Regions from separate parts of the Moorella naiadis (nom. illeg.) genome, predicted to be linked through region 3. Evidence: riboswitches for the same ligand, from Rfam matches in the RefSeq annotation. Region 3 holds a riboswitch; each other region holds the start of a gene.
What was found. Region 3 has a riboswitch for cobalamin ahead of SDD30_RS14080 (ribonucleoside triphosphate reductase). Riboswitches for the same ligand answer to the same signal wherever they lie in the genome.
Positions count from the first base shown of each region.

Region 1: another riboswitch for cobalamin. It lies ahead of cobU (bifunctional adenosylcobinamide kinase/adenosylcobinamide-phosphate guanylyltransferase); the one in region 3 lies ahead of SDD30_RS14080 (ribonucleoside triphosphate reductase).
Region 2: another riboswitch for cobalamin. It lies ahead of SDD30_RS03895 (ABC transporter ATP-binding protein); the one in region 3 lies ahead of SDD30_RS14080 (ribonucleoside triphosphate reductase).

Region 1 covers NZ_JAXGFQ010000003.1:99,008-105,965, forward strand. The annotation lists gene cobI (precorrin-2 C(20)-methyltransferase) at 1-593, opposite strand, end outside; gene cbiT (precorrin-6Y C5,15-methyltransferase (decarboxylating) subunit CbiT) at 607-1,203, opposite strand; gene cbiE (precorrin-6y C5,15-methyltransferase (decarboxylating) subunit CbiE) at 1,190-1,837, opposite strand; gene cbiD (cobalt-precorrin-5B (C(1))-methyltransferase CbiD) at 1,830-2,927, opposite strand; gene cobU (bifunctional adenosylcobinamide kinase/adenosylcobinamide-phosphate guanylyltransferase) at 3,094-3,705, opposite strand; cobalamin riboswitch at 3,818-3,993, opposite strand; gene SDD30_RS02925 (translation initiation factor 2) at 4,024-4,290, opposite strand; gene SDD30_RS02930 (PHP domain-containing protein) at 4,311-5,180, opposite strand; gene SDD30_RS02935 (stage V sporulation protein S) at 5,233-5,550, opposite strand; gene SDD30_RS02940 (TIGR00282 family metallophosphoesterase) at 5,727-6,512, opposite strand; gene SDD30_RS02945 (hypothetical protein) at 6,569-6,958, opposite strand, start outside.
Region 2 covers NZ_JAXGFQ010000004.1:93,684-100,641, reverse strand. The annotation lists gene SDD30_RS03905 (DUF4258 domain-containing protein) at 1-77, opposite strand, end outside; gene SDD30_RS03900 (hydantoinase/oxoprolinase family protein) at 101-655, opposite strand; gene SDD30_RS03895 (ABC transporter ATP-binding protein) at 668-1,417, opposite strand; cobalamin riboswitch at 1,487-1,665, opposite strand; gene SDD30_RS03890 (aminotransferase class IV) at 1,897-2,730, opposite strand; gene pabB (aminodeoxychorismate synthase component I) at 2,727-4,151, opposite strand; gene SDD30_RS03880 (J domain-containing protein) at 4,299-4,607, opposite strand; gene hpt (hypoxanthine phosphoribosyltransferase) at 4,744-5,286, shown strand; gene guaA (glutamine-hydrolyzing GMP synthase) at 5,408-6,958, shown strand.
Region 3 covers NZ_JAXGFQ010000027.1:29,743-36,700, reverse strand. The annotation lists gene SDD30_RS14110 (aldehyde ferredoxin oxidoreductase family protein) at 1-601, shown strand, start outside; gene SDD30_RS14105 (NAD(P)/FAD-dependent oxidoreductase) at 608-1,894, shown strand; gene SDD30_RS14100 (putative Se/S carrier-like protein) at 1,924-2,199, opposite strand; gene SDD30_RS14095 (iron-sulfur cluster assembly scaffold protein) at 2,301-2,678, shown strand; gene SDD30_RS14090 (Fur family transcriptional regulator) at 2,683-3,105, shown strand; gene SDD30_RS14085 (hypothetical protein) at 3,235-3,618, shown strand; cobalamin riboswitch at 3,856-4,098, shown strand; gene SDD30_RS14080 (ribonucleoside triphosphate reductase) at 4,202-6,958, shown strand, end outside.

The DNA.
Region 1 (6,958 bases), on a different contig from region 3:
GACTTTTCTGCCACCCCGGCCTCTTGGAGAACCTCGACAATGGCGTCGTAGTGGCGCGCCACCTTCATTAAAACCAAGTTGGGAAAGAGGGACAAGTACTCTTTTAGGGTAGCCGGGTCCCTCAAAGCCGGGATAATGGCCAATGGTTCATCCCCCGTGGCCAGGGGTAGGTTTAGGCCGGCAGCAGCAGCAGCAAAGGAGGTAACCCCGGGCACAGTAATTATTTTAAGGCCCGGTTCTATCCTTTGCAGCCGCTGAACCAGGTAGCTATAAGTACTGTACAGGGAGGAATCGCCCAGGGTAAGAAAAGCGATATCGCGCCCCCCGGCCAGGTGCTCCCGCAGTTCTGCGGCCGCAGCGTCCCACGATTGTTCCAGATACGCCTGGTCGCGGCTCATGGGCATAAAAAGGTTTAAAATTTGCTGTTCCGGCCGGAGAAATTGCCGCACCACCTGCAGGGCCAGGCTCTCTTCCCCCCGCTGGGAAACGGGAACGGCAACGACCGGTACTTCTTCCAAAATCGCCCGGGCCTTCAGCGTCAGCAGGGATGGATCCCCGGGCCCGACACCCAGGCCGTAAAGTGTCCCGTACATCTTGAGCTACTCCTCATTTCTCTTTGATCAACTGGATAATCTGCACCGGGTTTAAAGCCCGCCAGATGTGGGCCTGCCCGGCCGGCTCCAGGCGGGCCAGGCTCGCTGATACGGCCGCTACTTGATAACCCCTGCCCTGGCCAAAGTTCAGGGCCGTACTCAGGGTTGCGGGGGTAACGGCGTTAATAACCATGACTCCACCTGGCAGCAACACTTCATGGCAGGTAGCTAGAATTGCTGCTAGGTGGCCGCCACTGCCGCCGATCAAAACCCGCTCCGGGGCCGGCAACCCCGCTAGGGCGGCCGGCGCCGCACCGGCTACTACTTGGAGATTATTTAAACCAAATCGCCTGGCATTTTCGGTAATAAGGCTACAGGCCACTGGGTTAACCTCAATGGCCAGGACCTGTCCCGGCCCCACCAGCCTGGCCGCTTCGATGGCCAGGGAACCGGTCCCGGAGCCGATATCATAGACGGTCATCCCCGGCCCCAGCCGGGCTTTAGCCAGGGTCAGAACCCGGATCTCCTCCTTGGTGAGGGGTACCCGGTCACGGGTGAAATAGAAATCTGGAATCCCCGGGGTTAGAAAGGGCCAGTCACTCCTGTTCATAGCCCATGAGCACCACCCCTGCAGCCGGCAGAACCGAGCTGGCCAGTTCGGCGGCTGTCAGCCAGATTGTCCCTTCCTTTTTCGTACCCAATTCCCAGCCAATCCACAACATCAGGTCAGCCAGGCCGTGGCTGGCCAGATAGCTCCCCAGGGCTGCCGGGGTATTGCTGCCCCCGGTCAGCAGCGCCAGCTGTACCGACTTTTCCGTTAGGCGGGGAAGGTAGGGGGCCAGGGTTGTCAGGGGGCGCCCGTGGAGGCTCAGGAAAATCGCTCCCTCCCAGCCCCGGCCCAGGCGGGCAAAGGCCAGCTGGACGGAACTGATACCGGGAATAACGGTTATTTTCTCCCCGGGGAATTTGCGCCGCAGCCATCCCAGCAGGCTATAGAAGCCCGGATCCCCGGAAACCAAGACTGCTGTAGGCCGGGGACGTACCTCCTGTAGAAAGGTATATACCTTCTCCAGGTCGCCGCCAAGAACCTGTTTCTCCCGGGGTAGATCCGCAAAGAGGTCCAGCGCCCGGCGACCCCCGACCAGGATCTCCGCCGCCCGGGCTGCCTGGCAGGCTGCCGGGGTCAGGTATTCCGGGGTACCGGGACCCACACCAATGACTGCTAACCAACTTTTCCTAGACATAACTAAAGCCCCCCATTATCTGCCGCGCGGTCGCATCCAGGCCCAGGATCTCCCCTTGGAGGTTCAGGAGGGCTGTACCGATAGTTAAAGCCCCATGGACCAGGGCCGTGGCCCGCTGGCTGGCCAGAGCCGCCAGGGAATCCCAGAAACCCGGTTCCATGGCTGCTCGCTGCAATAACTCCTGGACTGCCTCCACCGTGGTGGCGGCCAGGATCTCTTGTACCAGTTCACGGGAGGCCCCTGCTGCCGCCGCCCGGGCGGCGATAATCTCCTGGCGGGCGTCGGCAATATGGCTGTGGGTATAAAAAATACCGCCCGCTACCTTCACCAGCTTGCCTGCGTGGCCCCAGAGGAGAACCCCCTTGACCGGGCGTTCCGCGCAGGCCTCCAAAAGGTAACCGATAAAATTGCTGGTGAGGATAACGGCGGTGGCCGGCAGGCCATATTTCTCCTCGGCCTGGCGCTGGCCCAGACGGCCCGGCGTCAAAACCAGGGTTTTCCAGCCAGCTGCCAGGGCGACATCGATCTGGGGTACCAGGGAGGTGCGGAAGGCTTCCTCCGACATGGGTTCGACTATGCCGGTGGTGCCCAAGATGGATAAACCGCCGGTAATCCCCAGGCGGGGGTTCAGGGTGCGCCGGGCCAGCTCTTCACCCCTGGGGATGCTAATCTCTAGCTCCATTCCCTGGCCGGCCGGTACCAGGTCAGCTACCGCACTGTTAATCATGGCCCTGGGCACGGGATTAATGGCCGGTTCTCCCACCGGCACGGCCAGGCCGGGCCGGGTAACTGTACCGATGCCAGCACCGCCCCGCAGGACGATCCCCTTAGCTCTTTTCCGGGCGCGGACGTGAACGGCCGCGCCGTCGGTGACATCGGGGTCGTCGCCGGCGTCTTTAATTACTACTGCCTCGACCTCATCAAGATTTTTCTGAAGCAGGGTAACCGGCATGATTATTTTTTCGCCCCGGGGCAAGGTCAGGGAGACTGTATTTACCGTTTCATGCCGCCACAAGGCCAGGGCGGCGGCCCGGGCCGCCGCTGCGGCGCAAGTGCCGGTTGTATAGCCCCGTCGTAATTCTTTGGCCACCGGTTTCTCCTCCAATAATATGGTTAGCTACTTCGGGGGTAAGGCAGGTTCCTTTCAGGCGCTGGTGGCGCCATTATACTTGTGTCGAGCTCGGCCGGCTTCGGGCGCAGCTTTAACTCGGCCTCCGGCCTCAAACAGGCGGCTGCGCTTATCCTCGGTTGGGACGCTAGTCCCCATGAGGGAAGGAGGGTGATAGGTCTTCACCCTTGAGGACTACTGGCAGACCGGCTACAACCAAGTATACTGTATCGGCCTGGCGGGCCAGCTCCTGGTTGGCCAGGCCCAGGAGGTCGCGAAAAAGGCGGCCCAGGGGATAGGGTGGCACCAGGCCCAGCCCCACCTCATCGGTAACGATAATTACCCGCGCCCGGGCCTGGCGGGCTGCGACAGCCAGCTCCTGCACCTTGGCCATAATGCCCGCGATAATCTTCTCCTGCTCATCCTGGCTACCTGCTCCCTCGCCGTCGTAACTACCCAGGAGGTTGGTAAGCCACATCCCCAGGCTGTCCATGAGTAGGGTAACAGCTCTAGCACCTTCTTGTTCTATCGCCGCGGCAACCTCCAGGGGAACCTCCACCGTCCGCCAGCAGGCCGGGCGGCGGCGGCGATGCCTGGCCACCCGAGCAGCCATTTCGGCATCATCAACGGTGGCTGTTGCCAGGTAGACGACTTCACCCCCTGCCCGGCCTGCCAGTTCCTCTGCCAGGCTGCTCTTGCCGCTCCGGCTACCGCCGGTGATCATGATCAGCGGCCCGCGTTCTTCCATTTTGCCATCCAAAATACCCTACCTACCTGAAATGACGTTTACGGCGGCCAGTTCCCGCCGCAAAAATAAACTCCAGCCTCGCGCAAACGGCTGGAGTAAATTCTTTTATATTTCACCCCTAAACGCGAGGGTTCAGCAACAGGCAGGTTTCCTGGCTCCCGGCTCCCTGCTTTCCCTCGCCTTCCCAGTATAACACCAGTGGCTACTTGAGGAAAAACTCCCCGGTTACAGTGGCGCGACCGCTCAGGATTTACACCTGATTCCCTTTTCCCGGCAAGCACCTGTTGTTTATTAAATTTGACTATAGTATAAACCATCCCTCTATACCGGTCAAGCCCCGGGCACAATATGCCCTTGCAGCTTGCCCGCTAAGAATACTAATTCCTTGTTTTTTTGCCAGATGGCCCGGGCATAACGATGGTTACGGGTCTGCAGTTGTTCCTTTTCCCAGCGCAAGCGGTTCACTATTTCCCACTTCTCGACCTCGCTTTTCTCCACCAGGCGCATCAGGACACGCCGGCTGATCCGCAATTGCTCGATCCTGCTTTCCAATTCTTTAATTCGCCGGTAAAGGGCTGCCTGGCTATCATCAGCCAACGGCCCCCACCCCCTCCTGTTCATTTGTTAAAGTATATGCCCGGCGCCCAATCCTTAGTCGCCTGCTCCTTAATCTTTTGCAATCGCTCCATTAACCTTTCCAGCTCAGCCGCATTTAAGGTGCAGGAGCCCAGGTCGGCGTGGGTATCTCCCGGTCGCCCGTGGAAATCGGAACCACCGGTTATAACCAGGTTGTAGGCAGTAGCTATTTGCCGGTAATGCCTCATGACGGCGGCGTCATGATAGGGATAATAAACCTCAAGACCCTGGAGGCCAACGGCTACCAGCCTGGGAATTAGATCATTCACCTGGCTGAGACCCGGGTGGGCCAGGACCGGCAGGCCCCTGGCTTTTAAAATTATCTCCACGGCCCAGGCGGGTGGTACCCTGGTCCGGGGCACGTAAGCCGGGCGCCCCCGCGCTAACAGGGTTTTAAAGGCGGCATCTACGGAGGGTAAATAGCCCTTATGTACCAGGGCGGCCGCTATATGGGGCCGGCCCATGGCTTCACCCCGGACCTCCTGCTCCACATCCGCCACCTGCAGGTCATAGCCCAGGTCCCGCAGCCGGGCGACAATCTTCAGGCAGCGCCGGTAGCGAGCCTGGCGCATAACGGCTAAAAAGGCCAGAAGATCCCGCTGGTGCCAGTCGAAACCGTAACCCAGGAGGTGGACCTCCCGGCCCTCCGCCTCGGTACTTAACTCGATCCCGGCGATTACCGGCAGACCGATTTCCTGCCCGGCGGCCAGGGCTTCCGCCAGGCCGGCAACAGTATCGTGATCAGTTATCCCCAGGGCCGCCAACCCCTTCTCGCCGGCCAGGTGTACTACCCGGGCCGGGGACAGGTGGCCATCGGAGGCTGTGGTATGAGCATGGAGATCTGCAGCCAAACTATCACCCGGTTACTATTTTCTTGGCTTTATTATAACCTAAAAAAGCCTGCTACCTGGCGGTAACAGGTTCCAGATTTAACTTTTCGCTCAACCCGTTGATCCCTGCTGCCCGGGGCTCTATAATGAGCTTGACTGCCGTGCGTTCCTGGCCATCAATCTCGATATCGACAAAGGCCGGGATACAGACTATATCCAGGCCACGGGGGGCCACAAAACCCCGGGCAATAGTCACCGCTTTAATGGCCTGGTTTAAAGCCCCGGCCCCAACCGCCTGGATCTCCACCCCGCCCTTTTCCCGTAAAACCCCGACCAGGGCTCCAGCCACGGAGTTCGGGTTGGACCTGGCGGCTACTTTCAAAACTTCCATAAAGAATAACCCCCCTCATACCTGTCTTTGATACTATCTATTCGCTGTGCAGGGAAAAATTCCTCTTAAAAAGCATATAATTCATTTAAGTTGTAATTACCGCATATACAACTATCCCAGGTATTGCCGCGGGGCCAGCCTTGACCTCCTATCCTAAGCAGGGTATACCTTCAACTTCAGGGGGTACCAGAGTGTTGCAGCCGCTGGATGCCCATAGCCCGGCCGGTGGCAGGATCAATATCCAGAAGTACAGCCTCCAGTTGCACCACCCCGTCCGCAATCTCAAACCGCACTGGTAACTGGGTTAAAAACCGGTGCAGAATGATCTCTGTTTTAACCCCCAGGACGGAATCCCGGGGCCCGGTCATACCTACATCAGTTATGTAAGCCGTGCCCCCGGGCAGAACCCGGGCATCGGCCGTCTGGATATGGGTATGGGTGCCGACAACGGCACTCACCTGGCCGTCTAAATACCTGCCCAGGGCTACCTTTTCTGAAGTCGCCTCAGCATGAAAATCTACTACTATGACCCGCGTTTCCCGCCGCAATTCTGCGGCGAGCTCCTGCCCCAGGCGGAAGGGGCAATCCAGGGGGGGGAGGAAGATACGGCCGGACAGATTGATAACCCCGACTTTTAAATCCTCCCGTACGGGATAAAGGGTATAGCCCCGGCCCGGAGTGCCGGGAGGATAATTGGCCGGCCGGACAATCCGCTCCTCCTGCTCCAACAGGGTCAGGGCTTCCCTTTTATCCCAAACGTGGTTGCCCATGGTGAGCAGGTCAATGCCGCTGGCAAAAAGTTCACCGGCGGTATCTGGTGTGATACCATTACCCCCGGCAGCATTCTCGCCATTGGCTATCACCAGATCAGGCCGGTGTTCCTGGAGTAAAGCCGGTAGGACTTCCCGCACCGCCCGCCGGCCCGGCCGCCCCACCACGTCACCAATCATTAAAATTCGCAACGAAATTCCCCTTAACTTCCCTTGTTGGTTGCTTGCATTTTATTATTCACCTTTGGTTACTTATTAAATACCATAACCCGTCCCTCTTCCCGGAAGGCAATCAGCTGTCTCTCGGAGGTAGTCCCCTTGACACTCTCGAGCATATGGTCGATTAACTCTTCCTGCAGGATTAATTCCTCTTCCATTACTTCATCATTGTTTTCCACGACCAGGCTGGAGCCAAACTCCTCCTGTACCAGGGTCATGATCAGGTTAATCTCGTCCCGGGAAAGGGTGGCCACATCCCGCTGTACTTCAAGGGACATTATTTGATCGTCGTAGGTGTGGTGTAGGTTGATAACCCTGGCATCCCGATCTTCCAAGTAGTTATAAACCTCCAGGGATTTATGGAACTTCGTTTCAAAGGCCCGGACTCTCTCTTCCTCTACCGGCTGCGCCAGCATAAA
Region 2 (6,958 bases), on a different contig from region 3:
TTGGAACGAATTGCAGCGTGAACCGTTAAACGATATTGCCCTTCCCGTATCCTCTTTCGTATTTGCCCTATTTCCAAGGTTTTAGCCTCACAGTTCAAAACTATAGTACCATGCGGTAGAGGAAAACACAATCTATGAAATTCCCCGTGAAAAAGCCCAGAGATAAAAATCCCAGTAGCATTTCCGCCAGGAGTGGCCGGTGCGCCTCTTTACCGCTACCGGCGCATCTACGCCCGTAAGGAAGCTGTGGCTTCCTCGTCGACGGCGTTACCGTTAATGACCACGCCGTACTCCTCCTGGCCCTTGGCGGCCGAAATAATGCCGCACCCCCGGCCGGACCGGAGAAGAGCCCCTTGATCCCAAAGGAACTGGCCGCGCGGCTATCGGTCAGGCCGCCGTTATTCTGCATTAGCCATACTCGACCCTTCATGCCTTCCCCGGCGAAAAAGGCTTGGAGCTCCTCCAGGTGGTCGGCCAGGAGGGGGCTTAAAGCGGCGTTTAAAACCGTGGTCGAGGTTCGTTCATACTCCCCCAGGCGGGGGGATACCTCGGAAGAGAGGGAGATGAATACCCCCGGCAGGCGGCGGCGGAGGTAAGCGCCTACCTCCTGTTCGTGGGCGGGATTTTTAAAAGCAAAAAGCAGGCATACCGCCACGGCCGCGACGCCTTACGCCTCCAGCTGGGCGGCAATGGCGGCCAGTTGCTCCCGGTCTAGTGGGAGTAGCGGGACGCCCCGGTAATCCATCCTCTCCCGGAGGCCGAAGCGCAGCCGTCGCGGTACCAGGACCGGCGGTACCGGAGCCCGGAAATCCCATTGGTTCTTTCTCCGGGAGCGCCTGATTTCCAGGGCATCCCGGAAACCGGCAGTGGTGATGAGGGCCGTCTTCACCCCCTTTTTCTCGATCAGGGCGTTAAGGGCCACGGTGAGGATCATCACCCGGGGGGCCATGGCGATATAGGTGGCCAGGGCGCAGCGCTGCAGTTCGCCCCCGGAGAGGGTGATGGGGCTCCTGGTTGCCAGGTGCCGGCCGCCGACGAAGGTGAGGGCACCATCGACCCGGGCACGGATCTCCTCCCTTTCCAGGCCCAGGTTGCCGGCCCCGAAGGCCACGTCTTCAGCAACGCTGAGGTGAAAGAGCTGGTTCTGGGGTTCCTGGTCGACATAGGCCATAAAGGTGGCTATGGCCGGCAGGGTCAAGGAGGCCAGCTCGCGGCTCTTGACTCTTACCTCGCCCACCAACCGGCCGGGGAAAAAATGGGGTATCGCCCCTGCCAGGCAGCGGGCCAGGGTGGACTTACCCGCCCCGGATACCCCGGTGATGACGACAAACTCCCCCTCCTGGATGTGCAGGTCGATATCTTTAAGGACGGTTGCGCTGCCGGGGTAAGAAAAAGACTTAATTGTTGCTCGGATCACGCGCCTTCACCCCCGAAAACAAAAATCCCCACCCAATTAATGGGTGGGGATTTTACCATCATCCGCCACAACAGGTCCACGCCGGGGCAGGTCTCCTGGCTCCCGGATCACCGGAACTCCTGCACCTTCCCCCGCAGGGTGGTCTTGGCAGGCTCCTCCCCGGACACAGTGGCGGGTCCGCTCAGGATTGACACCTGATTCCCTATTCTCCCGCTTAGGCAGCGGGCACCTCCGACGCTTCATAAGGTTTCTTGTTACTAAAAATATACGACGCCCGGTCGAAAATTCCTGCCAGGAGCTTAAAAAAACCGCCAGATCCACCGTATCTTAGAGGGAGTAAATAGTCGGCAGGAGTTCTTTTAGAAGCCGATCAAGGCAGGTAAGGCGCCAACATATCTTAACCGGGAGGGTTTTCCAACCCCGGATAACCCGGATGCTTGGGCAATTAACCTGGCAAAAGTGAAGTGGCAGGGGCTTTTTTAGCCGCGGGCAGCAGCCTTTTTCTCCTGATAACAGGTTTGAAGCAGGGTCGTCACCGGTCCGGGGTGGCCATCACCAACGGGACGGCCGTCTACCTGCGTCAGGGGGAGGATTTCCATCAGGCTGTTGGTCAGGAAGGCTTCCCTTGCTGTAGCGAGCGCCTCCGGTGGTAAAGGTTCTTCTTTTACCATCAGGCCCAGGCCGGTAGCTATTTTCAGGACCCGGGCACGGGCCAGGCCGGGGAGGGGGCCGCTGGCCGGATCGGGGGTATAGAGGGCATCATCAGAAACAATAAAAAGATTGCTGCGGCTGCCTTCGGCCAGGTAACCATCCAGGTTCAGGAGCAGGGCCTCGCGGGCTCCCCTGGACCGGGCCTCGGCCAGGGCCAGGAGGTTTTCCAGATAGTTCATGGTCTTCAATCCGGCCAGGGGGGAACGCTGGTTGCGAGGTATGCTCACAATGGCTGCCGGGCAGCCTCGATGGTACTCCTGAGGGGTATAGGGCAGGCCGTCATTTACCGCCAGGAGCAGGTTAAAACCCTCCCGGCCCTGGAAAAAATTAAGACGGGCGCGGCCGATAGTTACGCCTCTTCTAGCGATGGCCTCCTGGAAGGGGATATTGATAGTCTCCTTTGCAGGTGGTGGCCAGCCCAGGTGCAAAGCACTGTTGGTAAGGCGCTCCAGGTGTTCGTCAAGAAACAGGGGCTGACGATTCTCAATGCGGATGGTCTCAAAGAGCCCGGCTCCGTACAAGAAGCCGGGAGCATCCGGGTCGATGCCGGTTGTGGTGGGGGGATACAAGGAGCCATTTAAATAGACAACCGATCCTGTCATTTTATTCTTTTCCTCCATGTAAAGCCGCATAAAGCCGCGATCAAGCCGCGGGCTTTGTCTAGAGTCTCCTGGTATTCAAGCAGGGGTTGGGAGTCGGCCGTCACGGCGCCGCCGACCTGGAAATAGGCCTGGTCACTGGCTAGAAGCAAGGTCCGGATGACAATATTCCAGTCGGCTTCCCCGTCGAACCCCAGGTAGCCGATGGCCCCGGTGTATACGCTGCGCCGTACAGGCTCTAGTTCTTCGATGATTTCCATGGAACGTACCTTGGGGGCACCGGTGATAGAACCGCCGGGAAAGGTGGCCCGCCAGAGGTCCACCATATCCCTTCCCGGTTCCAGGACGCCGGTGACGGTACTTACCAGGTGAAAAACCGTGGCATATTCTTCCAGAACAAAAAGCTCCGGTACCTGCACCGAGCCAACCCGGCAGACCCGACCCAGGTCGTTCCTTTCCAGGTCGATGATCATTACCAGTTCGGCCCGGTCCTTAGCGCTCTGCCATAACTCCTGTCGCAAGGATTGATCCTCTTCCGGGTTTTCACCCCGGCGCCGGGTGCCTTTGATGGGCCGGGTTTCTACCTTCCCCTGGCTTACCCGCAAAAATCTTTCTGGCGACGCACTGGCAATGACCCCTTCTTTTAAAGGGAGGTAGGCGGCGAAGGGCGCCGGGTTGACTCGCCGCAGGCGGTGGTATAGCTCCCAGGGCTCCATCGTCAGGGGCGCCTGCAGGCGCTGGGATAAGTTAACTTCAAAAATATCCCCGGCGGCGATATACTCCCTGGCCCTGGCGACGGCCTGGCAGTAAGCTTCCCGGGTAAACAGGGAGGTAATGCCCGGCCTTTCATCGTTAGGACCGGCCGGAGGCTGCGGGGACCGGATGCTTGCCAGGCGTGGGGCGAGTTCTTTGATTCTGGCCAGGGCCTTTTTTTCCGCTGCCGGGCCGGTTTCCGGGAAACCGTTGGCAGCCAGATAAACCTTTTCTTCCTGGTGGTCGATGGCGACGATGGTATCATAGAAAGCTAGGTAGCCCTCCGGGAAGGGCAGATCAGCGGTGGCCCAAGCAGGTATCTTTTCTATATAACGGCCCAGGTCATAAGCCAGGTAACCAACGGCACCCCCGGTAAAAGGGATGGGTTGTTCCTGCCGCGGTAAGCGGTATTGGGCCAGGAGGGAGCGGATAACCTCCCAGGGGTGGCCGGTAATCGTTTTGGTTAAGCCACCGGGGCGGAAGAGGAGAGCCTGATGGCCCCAGGTTTTAAGGACCAGGAAGGGGTCGCCGCCCAGGAAGGAGTAGCGACCCAAACGGGAGTGCCGGAGGGCGCTCTCCAGCAGGAAGCTGTTTTCCCGGCCACTGGTCAAGGTGATATAAAGGGCTTCTGGATCGGCGGGGGCCTTGATTTCAGTGACGATGGGCAGCAATTTTTACGCCTCCAGCAAGTTGGGCAAGAGTTTTGTAGTGTGCCGATTAGTATATAACATAGATGTCGCAGCAGGACAAGAGGGAGAGGTGCTGACACATACCTTGCAGGCACGGTACTGCCTGTCTCGCGAGCGAGATCCTGGGCTTTAGAAAAAATCGCGGTAATGCTCCATCCACCAGGAGGCGTATGCTGCATCCGGGTCTTCTTTTTCCAGGTTAAGGCCGGACGCCAGGGGGGAATTGCGCCCGGGAAGTTGGTGGCGCAGGAGGTAGTTATACGCCTCGGTGATCAGCATGAATTTCTCACTGCTCGCATCCGCATCCCGGTTGCAATCGGGGTGGTACCGCCTGGCCAGGCGGCGGTAAGCCTTTTTGATGGCCATAATGTCGGCCCCGGCCTCCACCCCTAGGATCTGGCGCGCCCTATCCTCCAGGGTCGTGTTTCTAACGGTCATTCTGGCTGCCCCTTCCGTCCGGTAAAACCGCTTCCCCAGGCAGGATTTTCAGGTTATATAGCGAAGATAACAAGGTTATGGTAAACTGTCAAGCGGTATATTATATAAAGCAGGCATGCCGGGGGAGGAACTTAGTTTGCGGAAAGATATTGCCGAAGTTTTAGTCAGCGCCGCCGCTATTCAGCAGAGGGTCAAGGAAATGGGCGCGGCCATCAGCCGTGATTATGCGGGAAAAGACCTGCTGGTGGTTGGTATCCTGAAAGGGGCGATTATTTTTCTAGCCGACTTGGTGCGGGAGATTACGATTCCCCTGCAGCTGGATTTCATGGCCGTTTCCAGCTACGGCGCCGGCACCAGCACCTCGGGGGCAGTGCGAATCCTGAAGGATCTGGAGGTGCCGGTGGAGGATAAACACCTGTTGATCGTTGAAGATATTGTTGACACCGGTCTGACCCTGAAGTATTTACTGGAAAACTTGAAGGCCCGCCAACCCCTTAGCATCAAGGCCTGTACCATCCTGGACAAACCGGAACGGCGGCTGGTAGATGTTCATGTTGACTACAGCGGCTTCTGCATCCCGGATTACTTTGTTGTTGGTTACGGGTTGGATTATGCCCAGAAGTACCGCCACCTGCCGGATATCTGCGTCTTAAAACCGGAGGTTTATAACCGAAAGTAGGGGCCGGCATCAGGGTAAAGATTGGCGGTTGCCTTGAGGCAAGAAAATTAGAGCATACGTTCGCTTGATAAGATGCAGGGCCATTAAGACCCATTAAAATTAACTGGTGAGGTTAGCATAGATGACCGAAGGAAACAAACAGCTAGCGGAAATAGTACTGGTACTGGATTTTGGCGGCCAGTACAACCAGCTCATCGCCCGGCGTGTCCGCGAGGCCGGCGTTTACTCGGAGATGATTCCGTTTAATACCACCCTGGAAGAGATTTTAGCCCGGAAACCCCAGGGAATTATCTTTTCCGGCGGCCCGGCCAGTGTCTACAGCCCCGGCGCGCCCCGCATCGATCAGGCCCTTTATACCAGCGGTATTCCCATCTTGGGCATCTGTTATGGCATGCAGCTCATGGCCCACGACCTGGGAGGCAGGGTGGAAGCCGCCGCCGGGAGGGAGTACGGCAAGACGGAGCTGGAAGTAGAGAGCGCGGACGTTCTCTTTGCCGGTCTGCCCCGTACCATGCCGTGCTGGATGAGCCACGGCGACTATATTAGCGCCCCGCCGCCGGGTTTCAAGGTGACGGCTCGCTCGACCCATACCCCGGTGGCGGCCATGAGCAACCCGGAACGCCGCCTGTACGGCGTCCAGTTTCACCCGGAGGTCAAGCATACGCCCCGGGGCCAGGAGATTCTACGCCACTTCCTCTTCCAGATCTGCGGCTGCCGCGGCGACTGGTCAGTTAGTTCTTTTATTGAAGACCAGGTGGCGGCCATTCGTCGGCAGGTAGGTAATAGCCGGGTGCTATGCGCCCTGAGCGGCGGGGTGGACTCCTCCGTCGCCGCCGCCCTGGTCCACCGGGCCGTAGGCCCGGCCCTGACCTGTGTCTTTGTCAACCACGGCCTCCTGCGCCAGGGGGAGGCCGAACAGGTGCAGCAGACCTTTGGCCAGACTATGCAAATGAACCTGGTTTACGTTGACGCCACGGAGCGCTTTCTGTCCAAACTGGCCGGGGTAGTAGACCCGGAAGGGAAACGTAAGATCATCGGCCGCGAGTTTATCCGCGTCTTTGAGGAGGAAGCCCGGAAGTTGGGTAAGGTGGACTTTCTGGTCCAGGGCACCCTCTACCCGGATGTCATTGAGAGCGGCACGGCAACGGCGGCGGTTATCAAGAGCCACCATAACGTCGGCGGTCTGCCGGAGGATATGGAACTAAAGCTCCTGGAACCCCTGCGCCTTTTATTTAAGGACGAAGTGCGCCGGGTAGGGGAGGAACTGGGCCTGCCGGAGGAGATCGTCTGGCGCCAGCCCTTCCCAGGTCCCGGCCTTGCCATTCGCATCCTGGGGGAGGTTACCCCGGAGAAGCTGGCCATCCTGCGCCAGGCCGACGCCATTGTCACCGGGGAGATCCGGCGCGCCGGCCTCTACCGGGAGATCTGGCAGTCCTTCGCCGTGCTGCCGTCCATGAAGAGTGTCGGGGTCATGGGGGATGAGCGCACCTACGCCTATCCCGTCGTCCTGCGGGCGGTGACCAGTGACGACGCCATGACGGCCGACTGGGCGCGGCTGCCTTATGACCTGCTGGAACGTATCTCCTCCCGCATCGTCAATGAGGTCCGCCATGTCAACCGGGTCGTCTACGACATCACCTCCAAACCCCCGGCAACCATCGAGTGGGAGTAG
Region 3 (6,958 bases):
TAACAGGGGGGCCGATCACCTGAAGGGATTTCCCACGATAGATGAAACCGGTTATCCGGCTGAGGCCGAGCGGCGCTATGGCAAGGAGTACCTGCCGGAGATGGCTGACCCCCGCAGCATTAAATATAAGGGTTTCCTAGTGAAAGATGGCGAAGACTTCGCCGCCGTAGTGGACAGCTCCGGCAATTGTAAATCGGGTGGTACCTTTGTCCTGGCTGAGATTTACTGGGAGGATATGGCGAAGGCAATTCGTTACGCCACCGGCTTAGATCTTGATGTGCCGGAGCTGAAGAAAATCGGCGAACGCATTTACAATTTGCAGCGCTGTTATAACATCCTTTGCGGCATCTCCCGGAAAGACGATACTTTACCGCGTCGCTTCCTGGAAGAACCCAGCCCTTCGGCGGCTGCCAGGGGTCTGGTGTGCCGGCTGGAACCAATGCTAGAAGAATATTACTATCTACGCGACTGGGATGCCGGGACCGGTTATCCCACTATCACCAAGCTAAAAGAACTCGGCCTGGAAGAAGCGGTAGAAAGGATTGGGCGGGAAAAATTAATCTACTCGCGCCAGGATATAAAAACAGGACAAAGCGAGTGATGCCTGATGCGTTATCTTATCATCGGCAACAGTGCGGCCGGGGTTACAGCGGCGGAAGCAATTAGAAGCGCAGATCATTCGGGGGAAATAACCATTGTAGCGGATGAAACCCACCCGGCTTATTCCAGGATTTTTATTACCAATATAGTGGCCGGCACGGCGCGGTGGGAAGATATCCTCATGCGGCCACCGGACTTTTACCAAAGGCTTGGCATCAAGACCGTCCTGGGTCAAAGGGCGGTAGGGGCCGACCTTGAGGGACGGACGGTTTATTTAGAAAATGGAGAAGCCCTGATTTTCGACCGTTTGCTCCTGGCTACCGGGGCTTCTCCCCAGCTTCCCCGGGTGCCCGGCAGCTCCCTGGAGGGCGTAACCGGGATGCGGACCATGGCGGATGCTTTAAAGGTAATGAAAATACTGGATGAAGCTCCAGGCGCTCCTGTAGTGGTGTTGGGAGGAGGGTTGGTCAGCCTAAAATCGGCCGAGGCCATGGCCCGCCGTGGAGGTCAGGTCCTTTTAGTGGTAAAGTCGAGGCAGATACTTTCACAAATGCTGGACGAAAAGGCGGCGGCCATTATCCAAAAAAGAATGGAGCGGGCCGGTATTAAGATAACCTTTGGCTACGATGTCAGCGCCTTTACGGGCCGGGAGCGGTTAGAAGGCATTCATTTGGAGAACGGCGAAGAGATTTCTTCCCGGCTGGCCATTATTGCCAAAGGTGTAGTGCCAAATACCGACCTGGCCAAATCAATGGGTTTGCAGGTAAATAAGGGCATAGTAGTAGATGCTTACCAGCGGACCAATAGTGAAGTGGTGTACGCTGCCGGCGATGTTTGCGAGACTTACGACCCCCTAAGGCAACAGAGAGCAGTTAACGCCATGTGGCCTAATGCCGTTTTCCAGGGAGCTGCAGCGGGTGCTAATATGGCGGGCGCGCAAGAATTGGCCCATACAGGTGTCCGGGTAAACGCGGCTTCCTTTTTCGGCCTTCAGGCCGCATCTGTAGGCTGGACCCGCCCCCGGGAGGGAGACGAGGAAGTTACGGTACTGGAGAGGGAGGAAAATTATCTTAAATTTATATTCCGCCAGGAGCACCTGGTTGGAGCGGTGCTGGTTGGTGATATCAGGAATATAGGTTATTACCGATGGTTGGTGGCCGAGGAAAAACCTGCCGGTTTTTTACGGCGGGAAGGGGCTAGGAAGGTCTATAATTTTAGCACTTACCGGGCTAAAGTATGGGCAGATTTATTAAAAGCGGATAGCGCCGCACCGATTAAAGGAGGGGAAGAATAACTCGCCTTTTGATTTTCCTTTGGAGATGCTCACCCCTTTATAAAGGGATATATGCCCATAAAGGACACTTTACCGGCAAGTGCCTGAGCTATAGCCGCTTGCTTCACCAGATCTATTTCCAGGGCCAGGTCGCAGCCTTTGCGCATCGACGGCGGGGGCGCTACCAGTCTGCAATTAAACCTGGCCTTTTTAGCCACTTTTCGGCTTTCATAGCTTCTCTTACCATTGTAAAAATTATCGAGCCTTTGGCTTGAAAGAGTGCAGTTTTGGGCCCTACGATTAGGGCTTTTAATATTTATTGACATAGGCCCATAATAGGTTTATAATATTACTGAACAGATGCCCATTAACAAGAAAGTTGATTAATACATTACTTAACTTAGCTGGACGTTAGGGGGCAAGGGTAATGTATGGGGAACTTGTTCTCGATCATTTTTTAAACCCGCGTAATGTCGGCATAATTAAGGACGCGGATGGTATAGGCACTATTGGCGATCCTGGCTGCGGCGATTTCCTGTGTGTCTATATCAAAGTTCAAGATAATCGCCTAAGTGACGTTAAGTTTCAGGTACATGGGTGCCCGGCGGCTATAGCCACCAGCAGTATACTAACGGAAATCGCTAAAGGGAAAACCCTGGCGGAAGGCTTGCAGATTACTGATGCTGATGTGGCGGCAGCCATTGGCGGCTTGCCGGAAATTAAACTGCACTGCTCCAACCTGGGCGCCAGCGCCCTGCATGAAGCCATTCGTAACTACCAAGCTAAATTGAAAGCAGGTGGCTAGAAAAATGTCTGCAATGGTAGTTTTCGATGTAGAGAAATTTCGCCAGAGCGAGCGGCGTTTAACGCCCCAGCGCCAGGCGGTACTTAAAGCTTTCCTGGAATTATCCCGGGAACACCCCACAGCAGAATCTATTTACCAGGCGGCGCGCCGCTATTGCCCGACGGTAGGGGTAGCCACTGTCTACCGCTCATTAGATCTCTTTGTCCAGATGGGCCTTATTCAAAAGGCACCGACCCTGAATGGAACGGCCCGTTATGAGACTCAAAAAGTGCCGCATAATCATTTTGTCTGCCTCAAGTGTGGCCGTATTTTCGAGTTTCATAAAGAGCAAAGGCCGACAGTAGATGAAGAGATAGAAAAAAAGGGTTTTCAGGTCCTTAATGCCTCGACGATCTTCTTTGGTTATTGCCCCGCCTGCCGGGAATAAAATGAGCAAGAATGGCCAGCATTAGAAAAGTCTAATCGAGCCTTAATGCCCCTTTAATAGAGGCGGCTTATTATATCCTTGTCGGGCGATAAACCCGATAAAATCCAGCCCGGAAAGGGGTAATGTTCGATGAACAAAAAGTTGCTGGCCTCAGTAGGAACGGGTGTCATGCTGCTCGGTTCGGTAATCGGCATTAGCACGGCCTACAGCCAGGCAGCCAAGGCGGCACCTACCACTCCACCACCGGCGATAGTCCAACCGGCTCAGGTCCAGCCGGCCCAGACACCGGAGGAAAAAGCTGTTGGGACCGTCGACAAGGACAATTTACAGGTGCAACAGGGTTCACAACTCCAGGATACCAAGGGTACGGATACGGAAAAGGGTACCGCTGCCGAAGAAGCAAAGGGTAAAGAAGTAAAGACCAAAGAAGAGGCCAACGAGAATTTGCCTGGTGGCGGTCACAGCGACCCCCAGGGGGCCAATGTTGACCATCAGTTCAATGGTGTGGAGTAAGCTGGAACATACAGCAATATCTAGCAGGTAGCAAAAAGAAGCAGGGCGGTATAGTTACCGCTCTGCTTGTCTATTTCTTTATTGCGGAGGACAACCTGGAGCAAGCTTTTACTCCAATGACCGCCCGGACGTCAGGGCCGGGGTCCCGGCCAGAAGGAGGGAGATTCTTTTACGGTTAAAGATAATTTTACTGGCAGGAACTTTCCTTGTTGTGCCGAACATTATTATAAAGATAAAGCAAAAGTAAATCCGATGGGTGTCAGGGAAGCCGGTGCAAAACCGGCGCGGTGCCGCCACTGTGAGGGGGAGCACCTGCTAATGGGGCCACCGGGACCGCATTCAGCCGGTTTTAATCCACCGCTAAGGATTTTTTATATTTAAGAGTTTAGCGATGGGTATTTCCTGCTGAATGTTGGCCCGGGAAGGCAGCAGGAAGCGTTGAACCTGAGCCAGGAGACCTGCCCGTGGGATTTCACCGTTAAGCCACGGCCATGGTGAAGGTGAGGTGGGGGAAAGTTTGCCCCAGCTACGCCGGCGTGGCTGGGGTATTAATTTTGGTCGGCGAAAGGGGATTGATTAAACTATGATACCCAGGAAGATCATTAAGCGCGACGGCCGGGTGGTGGACTTTGCCGAAGAGAGAATTATCAACGCTATTTATAAGGCGGCAGTAGCCGTAGGTGGGCAGGACCGCCGCCTGGCCAGCCGGTTGGCCAACCAAGTAACGGCCTTACTGGCGGAAAGATTTGTCAATAAGTTGCCTACCGTGGAAGATGTCCAGGACCTGGTAGAAAAGGTCTTGATTGAGAACGGCCACGCCCGGACGGCCAAGGCCTATATCCTTTACCGGCAACAGCACGCCGAGTGGCGGGATTTTCGCCGCCTTATGGTCAACGTCCAGGAAATGGTCCAGGGCTACCTGGACGGCCGGGATTGGCGCATTAACGAGAACAGCAATATGAATTACTCCCTGCAAGGATTAAACAACCATATAATTGCCGCCGTCAGTTCCAGATACTGGTTGGAAAGGGTTTACCCGCCGGCTATTCGCGAAGCCCATGAAAAGGGCGAGATACATATCCATGACCTGGGATTGCTGGCGCCTTATTGCTGCGGCTGGGACCTGGTCGATTTGCTGGAAAGTGGGTTTGCCGGCGTGGGACAAAAGGTGGAAAGCGCGCCGCCAAGGCATTTCCGCACCGTCCTGGGGCAGGTTGCCAATTTCTTTTATACTTTACAGGGAGAAGCTGCCGGGGCCCAGGCTTTTTCCAGTTTTGATACTTACCTGGCGCCTTTTATCCGTTACGACGGCCTTGATTACCGGGAAGTCAAGCAGGCCCTGCAGGAGTTTATTTTCAACCTCAATGTACCTACCAGGGTGGGTTTCCAGACGCCCTTTGTCAACCTGACTATGGATGTAGTAGTGCCGCAGATGATGGCCAGCGAGCCGGTGATCATCGGCGGTGAGCGCCGGAAGGAGTGTTACGGTGACTTCCAGCAGGAGATGGACTGGCTGAATATGGCCTTTTGCGAGGTCATGACGGCGGGGGACGCCAGGGGCCGCATTTTTACCTTCCCCATACCCACTTACAACATCACGTCCGGTTTTCCCTGGGATAGCCCGGTGGCGGACAAGATCATGGCCATGACGGCCAGATACGGCATCCCCTACTTCGCCAACTTTATCAACTCCGATTTAAAGCCCGAGGACGTCCGCAGCATGTGTCTCTTCCCGGAAGAAGATATTTTGATTAGAGAAAATGGGACCATCCGGAAATTAACTATTGGAGAGCTTTTTGAACAAAACAAAGGACAGCAGCTTGACCATGAGTGGTTTGAGGTAGATAACCATGTTGAGTCTCTTTCCCTAAACCCTAAGTCAGGTAAATTAGAGTGGGTGGAAATTAAAAGATTGCTTAAGGTTACTGATCGAGCTGTTGTTCATATTCGAACCAAAGATGGTAAAACTATGAGCGTCTCTCCAGACCATTTAGTGGCCGTATATACAAAAGATGGCATTACAACAAAGAAAGCCTGTGATATTGCTACCGGCGATTTTCTTTTGGTGATGCGTGATGGCTCAAGGGCTCTAAATCAAGAGACAGAATTTGTCTCCAAAGAATTAGCTTGGTTTATGGGGTTATTTGTGGCTGATGGTAATTATTTATATGACTCACGGGAACATTGGAAAAAACGGCATAGAGGAGTCCAGATTAATTTTAATGAAAAGGAACAAGCACTAATTGAAAAGACCAAAACTGTTGTTCGTCGGCTTTTGAATTATGATATGAAGTTTATTCAAGACCCTCGCTATGAGAACTCTCTAAGAGGATATATATATAACAGCGAGTTTGCTCGTACATTAGAAGAAAAGTATCAGGTTCATAAATATGGTAGTCTTCCTAAATGGATTTGGTCTGTATCTCCAGAAATAATCTTATCTTTCATTGAAGGGTTCTTCGATGGTGATGGCTATACCGATGGAAAGGAGATTCATATTAATGACCAACGGCTGGCAGAAGAACTAAATCTGCTTCTGCAATTAGTAGGGATTAGTACAACCTATATAGTAAAACAAAACTCCCAGGTAATTCGAATACAACACGTTTTAGGGCGCGGAGCAAGGGGAGACAGGGTAATGCGAGACAAGCTGCACAATAATATACCTGAATTTCTGGTGGAACAGAAATATATACGTTCTGAAGACGGTGCAATGCTTTATCAAAGTTACGGATGTAAAACTGTAGGATTTTCCACAATAGATAGATGGGGTATTACTACCGAGACGATAGAATGGCTTCGCAATGCAGATTTTGCAGTAGTAGAAGTAGCCGATTCAACCATAGAACAGCTTGATTATGAACAGGTTTTTTATGATATAGAATTGGGCAAGAATCACTATTTTGTTCACTCGCAGGGTAATATTACGCACAACTGCTGCCGCCTGCGCCTGGATAATCGGGAACTCAAGAAACGCGGCGGCGGTCTTTTCGGCGCCAATCCCCTTACGGGGTCATGCGGCGTGGTGACCATAAATTTGCCGCGCCTCGGTTACCTTTCCGCAACTAAAGAAGAATTCTTCAGCGGCTTAAAGGGCAGGATGGACCTGGCCAAAGAGAGCCTGCTTTTGAAGCGTAACATCCTGGAAAAGCTGACGGAGCAGGGGCTTTATCCTTACTCCCGGTTCTACCTGCGGCGGGTTAAAGAACGCTTCGGCAGGTACTGGGAGAACCATTTCAATACCATTGGTATCGTGGGCATGCACGAGGCCCTCTTAAACTTCATGGGGCAAGGCATCGAAACCCGGGCGGGGAGGAGCCTGGCCTTAGAAATACTGGAC